Pontimicrobium sp. SW4: one gene and its partner. The protein of the gene in region 1 interacts with the protein of each later gene in a pairwise test. Links are inferred from orthologs where the notes say so. Each region holds a gene or a part of one and is shown on either strand. Other genes may lie near its edges.

The links.
Region 2: the proteins of ABGB03_RS06855 (region 1) and recJ interact in binary tests that used the Escherichia coli proteins (3 or more experiments, as listed by UniProt). The link is inferred for Pontimicrobium sp. SW4 from one-to-one orthologs.

The regions. Positions count from the first base shown.
Region 1 is NZ_CP157199.1:1,443,593-1,446,707, reverse strand. What follows is about bases 44-3,079. They hold ABGB03_RS06855 (DNA topoisomerase 3), read right to left. Parts: upstream 2,684-3,079; coding sequence 404-2,683; downstream 44-403. Other genes in these bases: ABGB03_RS06850 (CocE/NonD family hydrolase), read left to right, coding at 2,860-3,079; ABGB03_RS06860 (short-chain dehydrogenase), read right to left, coding at 44-339. Also shown: more of ABGB03_RS06860, read right to left, coding at 1-43; more of ABGB03_RS06850, read left to right, coding at 3,080-3,115.
Region 2 is NZ_CP157199.1:3,160,296-3,163,298, reverse strand. Bases 23-2,946 are described here. They hold recJ (single-stranded-DNA-specific exonuclease RecJ), read right to left. Parts: upstream 2,369-2,946; coding sequence 677-2,368; downstream 23-676. Other genes in these bases: ABGB03_RS14525 (OsmC family protein), read right to left, coding at 2,380-2,802; ABGB03_RS14535 (MFS transporter), read right to left, coding at 23-675. Also shown: more of ABGB03_RS14535, read right to left, coding at 1-22; ABGB03_RS14520 (carboxymuconolactone decarboxylase family protein), read left to right, coding at 2,959-3,003. UniProt on the Escherichia coli protein: Single-stranded-DNA-specific exonuclease.

The DNA of each region.
Region 1 (3,115 bases):
ATACGATAGAAATGCGAGTATAGATAAATATAAAATAGGATTTGGTAATTTTTTAGACCAAGCAATAAAAATTTCAGGAGGAATAAGTCCTAACATGGATTCAGAAAGAAAAAATACTGTCAAAACACTAGTAGTACGAAAGGTTTCGGTAATAGTGGTTAAAGCGGTATTAATGTCAATAACAAAATAATGAATACCAAGAAGGATACCAATAAAAACTACAACAGGAATAATTGATTTTTTAAGACTGAGCCCAATAAACCTATAAAATCCAGTGTATGTATAATACTGATGCAGTAACCTTAACCTGTTTTTTTTTGTTTTTGTACTAGAATTCATGCAATTTTAATGGAAAACAAAAATAACACAACCATATTACAATGCAATGCATTTTAGCTAAATTTTAGGACTTGTTTTTTGTTAAAATTTCGTAGACCATTTTCTTAGTAATAGTTTGTCCATCAGCAATTTTTTTGACATCTGAGAATAGAAACTTAAAACCGCAACCATTATTATAATTGCTGCAACCATAAGCTGTTTTTCCTTTTATGATTGTTCCAATTCTGCATTTTGGGCAATTAATTGTTTTTGGAATTTTCTGTTCAAGTACTAGTTCAAATGCATCATTAAATCTAATCAACCCTTCAACTTTTTGTTCATTGACTTTAAATCCTTTTAGATTTACTGTCGACTCTTTTTCTAGTAATCTTAAATATTGCTTCTCTGATATTTTTTTGCTTTTAAAAGTAAATGGAAGCACAAAGCGACATCCCGATTTATAAGCACTACAACCATATGCAGTAGCACCTTTAATAAGTACTCCTTGTTTACACTTCGGACATTGCTTTCCTATTAAACCTGATGGTTTGTTAGGTTTTTTACTAGGTTTGGTAATTGTAGTATTTTCATGAGATATATTAGCTTTAGTAGTTTCACTTCTAACTTCATAAACCAAATCGTCAACCATTTGCTTCATGTTTTTAATAAATTGATTAGCACTATAAGTACCTTGTTCAATTTGTTTTAATTGTTTTTCCCATTGACCAGTTAATTCTGCAGACTTTAATAATTCGTTTTGAATAATATCAATGAGTTGAATCCCAGTTGTAGTTGGTAATATTTGCTTTTTATTACGCTTTATATAATTGCGTTTAAATAGCGTTTCAATAATATTTGCCCTAGTAGATGGACGGCCAATACCATTTTCTTTCATTAAATCACGCATTTCGTCATCGTCAACTTGTTTCCCTGCTGTTTCCATAGCACGAAGGAGCGAAGCTTCTGTAAACTGATTGGGTGGTTTAGTTTGTTTTTCAAGAAAGGAAGGTTCATGTGGGCCCTTTTCTCCTTTAACAAAAGAGGGTAATGTGCTATCACTATTTGAATCATTTAACGTAGCTGAAGTTTCAAAAACAACTCGCCAACCTTTAGATACAATTTCTTTTCCAGTAGTTTTAAAAGAAACGTTTTCGGCGTTTCCTATAACGGTAGTATTAGCAACTTGACAATCATTATAAAAAACTGCAATAAAGCGTTTAACTATAATATCATATACTTTTTGTTGATTCTGCTGTAAATTAATTTGAATTCCAGTAGGTATAATTGCATGATGATCGGTTACTTTTTTGTCATTAAAAACTTTAGTGGATTTTTTTATTTTTTTTCCTAAAAGCGGCTGTGTTAATATACTATAATTAGTTAAGTTTTTTAATATTCCTGTGACTTTTGGATATATATCATTTGGTAGAAAAGTCGTGTCAACTCTTGGATAAGTCACTACTTTTTGTTCATAGAGTTTTTGCGCAATTTTCAGAGTATCATCTGCCGAAAAACCAAACTTAGTATTGCAATACACTTGCAATCCTGTTAAGTCAAATAATTTTGGAGCATACTCTTTTCCTTTTTTCTTAGTAATGGATACAATTTCAAAGTCACTCTCTTTTACTTTATTAGCGAGAGCTTCACCATCTTCTTTATTTAGAAAGCGTCCTTCTTCATAACTAAACAATGTGTTTCTATAAAGTGTTTGTAGTTCCCAATAAGGTTGAGGCATAAAGTTTTCAATACTCTTATATCTTTCAACAATCATCGCCAAGGTTGGTGTTTGTACACGCCCAATAGATAGTACTTGTTTATAACCACCATGCTTAAGCGTATATAATCTTGTCGCATTCATTCCTAAAAGCCAATCACCAATAGCCCTAGAAAACCCTGCATAATATAGATTATCGTAATTACTAGCTGGTTTTAAATTTTCAAACCCTTCCTTAATAGCTTCGGTTGTTAATGACGAAATCCATAAACGCTTTACTTTTCCTTTATAATTTGAAAGTGACATCACCCAACGCTGTATAAGCTCTCCTTCTTGACCAGCATCACCGCAGTTTATTATTTCTTCGGCTTTATCAAATAAATCTTTTACAATGTTAAACTGTTTTTTGATTCCTGAATTATCTACAGTTTTCACATTAAACTTTTCGGGAAGCATAGGTAGATTATTCAAATCCCAACGTTTCCAATACGATTTGTAATCATTAGGCTCAAATAAGGTACACAAATGTCCAAAGGTGTAAGTTACTGCATATCCATTACCTTCATAATGACCATCACGTTTTGTATTTGCACCTAGAACAATAGCAATTTCGCGTGCAACACTTGGTTTTTCGGCAATACAGACTTTCACAAATAGTTTAATTTTATAAGAGTTGCAAAGTAAAAAAAATGAATTTAATTTTGTTTTAATCCTCATAATTAAATATTTCATTTCTTTTAAAATTGTTAAAAGTTAAAACAAGCTTTAATCTATTACTACAATTTCCTACCTTTAAGTCAATTATTTAACCAACCAATATTTATATAATGAAAAAGCGAGCGATTACTCTTTTCAGTGCTCTTGCTTGTTTCCTTGTAAGCTTTTCTGCATTACAGGCACAGCAAGATATTTTAGAAAAACTTAATGAAATAGCCATTGTAGACCAAAAGGTCATGATGCCAATGCGTGATGGTATTAGATTGGCCACTGATATTTATCGACCAAAAGGAGATGGAAAATACCCAGTAATTTTTTCCAGAACTCCATATAATTTTAATTCCTGGGGAGATGGAGAAGAACGTA
Region 2 (3,003 bases), 1.7 Mb from region 1 along the record:
AAACACAAAACGAAGACCCGCCTTTAAACTTTCTTTCACTGATTCAGTAGCGCCTTTATTTAAAATAGGTTTTTGAGCTATTAAAAAGACAAGCAATAATGCCAGCATTACTAATAAGAATATAATACCAAGCGTGTAGTTTACACCTATCCATGCAATTAAAAACCCCCCACATAAAGCACCAAAAACAGTAGCGCCTTTCCATGTACTACTACTCCATGTTGCTGCATTAGGATATATGTTTTTAGGAACAAGTAGTGCAATAAGTGAAAAAATAGTTGGACCGAAGAAAGCCCTCAAAACACCACCAAAAAATACTAATCCATAAATTCCGTATAAAATTGTATTAGTTTCCCATGAGGATTCTATATGGGTTGACGTTAGCCAAAATAATCCAAAACTTATTAAAGAAAATAGAGCAATACAAAGTGCGAATAGATTTCGCTTTTCCTTTTTATCAACAATATGTCCTGCAAATGGTGCAAGGAAAAAAGCAGGTAAAAATTCACAAAGACCAATAATTCCAAGCGAAAGTGGGTTCTTCGTCATAGCATATACTTGCCATTCAATAACTATAAATTGCATAGACCACCCAAAAATCAATGCAAAACGTACTAATAAAAAAATGTTGAATTCTTTAATTCTTAATGCTGCGTAAGGGTCGTTTTTTTTCATATTAAGATTTAATATCTCTCAACTTTAATTGAAGTGACGTTCTTCCTTGCCAATGATTTTCATCAATAGAATACACCGCTTTAAATACTTTCCTATCTTTAATCAAGCTCAACTTATCTCCTAAACCAAACCCAATACAAACAAACTTTTCTTTTCCAGATTGTGTCACAGTGATTCGTAAATGTTTATCGTCTTCACCAACACACTTACCATAACCTGTATCTCTTAAATTATTAGTCAAAAAAATTGGCGTCATATTTCCTGGTCCAAAAGGCGCTAGTTGACGTATTATGCGCATTAATTTATCATTTATCTGAGGTAAATCTATTTGCATATCCACTTTTATCTCTGGAGTCAATAAAGATGTATCTATAGTTTTTGATACCTCATCTTCAAAAGCCTGTTTAAAAGCTTCATAGTTTTCTTCTTTAAGTGTTAATCCTGCTGCATATTTATGACCTCCAAACTGTTCAATGTGTTCACTACAAGCTTCTAATGCGTTATATACATCGAATCCAGAAACCGAACGTGCTGAAGCCGCCAACTTATCTCCACTTTTAGTAAATACCAACGTTGGTCTGTAATAGGTTTCTGTTAGTCTAGAGGCTACAATACCTATGACACCTTTGTGCCAACTATCTTGATAAACCACTGTTGTACAACGTTCTTGTTCATTATGACTTTCAATTTGCTGAAGTGCTTCTTCTGTGATTCTCTTGTCTGCTTCTCGTCTGTCTGTGTTAAAATCTTCAATCTCAGCCGCATATTCTTCAGCCAATTTTATATCCATTTCGGTTAATAATGTCACTGCATAATTACCATGTTTCATACGTCCCGCTGCATTAATTCTAGGCGCTACAATAAAAACAACATCAGTAATAGTAAGTTCCTCTTTTTTAACTTGACTAATTATTGCTTTTATCCCAGGTCGCGGGTTGGCATTAATGACTTGCAATCCGAAATATGCTAATACTCTATTTTCGCCAGTAATTGGGACAATATCAGCTCCAATTGCAGTAGCAACCAAATCTAAGTATTCGGTTAAATCTTCAACACTTTTATTTTCTTTTGAAGCTAAAGCTTGTATAAGTTTAAAACCAACACCACAACCACAAAGCTCTTTATAAGGATATTCACAATCATCTCGCTTTGGGTCTAAAACTGCAATTGCATTAGGAAGTTCATTTCCTGGTCTGTGGTGATCACAAATAATAAAGTCGATACCCTTTTCTTTAGCATAGGCAACTTTATCAATCGCTTTTACACCACAATCTAAAGCGATAATGAGTGAAAAGTCATTGTCCTGAGCGAAATCTATTCCTTTAATTGAAACACCGTAACCTTCATCATATCTATCAGGAATATAAGTAGCTACATTGTCCGTTCTTGTTTTTAAATAGGAAGACATTAAAGCTACCGAAGAGGTGCCATCAACATCGTAATCGCCAAACACTAAAATGTTCTCATTCTTAAAAAACGCAGTTTCAATGCGCTCAACAGCTTTATCCATATCTTTCATCAAGAATGGATTGTATAAATCACTTAAACTTGGTCTGAAAAAGGTTTTAGCTGCTTCATACGTTTCAATTCCTCGTTGTAATAACAATGTTGCAACAACATCATCAACTTGAAGAGCTTCTTTTAATAGAGCTACTTTTGTAGCTTCTGATTTTGGCTTAAGCGTCCAGCGCATTAATAACTAAATTATTTATTATGGTAATGTATTTCGGTATCTAGCTTAGCAAACTGACGAAACATTTCCATAACGCCACAGTACTTATCAACTGAAAGATCAACTGCTTTTTTTATTTTCTTTTTATTTAAATCTTTTCCATAAAAATGATAATCCAATTTCACCTTATGATAATACTTTGGGTGTTCCTCAGTTAATTCACCAGTTACATCCATTTTAAACTCATAATCAGTTACTTTCATCTTATCAAGTACAGATATTACATCCAATCCTGTACATCCAGCTAAAGCTGATAACATTAAAGATTTTGGAGCTAATCCCTTACGCTTATCTACTCCTTCAACTTTATCATCAATCAAAAAGGTGTTTCCGCTCATGTTCCCAGATTCAAAGGTTACTCCTCCTTTCCACTCTGTGGTAATTTTATTTATCATATTCAAAGATTTTTCGTTTCTTGTGTAAACAAATATTTTATTAATTCTGACACAAAGAACATCCACAAAATAAATTTTACTATCGTACTATTTTAGTAGAATGGATGTTTCTTGTTAGTTCAAAAATACTATTAAAAAACTAAAAAATATAGCAATATGCCATTAGTAACACCATTATCTGCAGACCACGATTTAGAAACA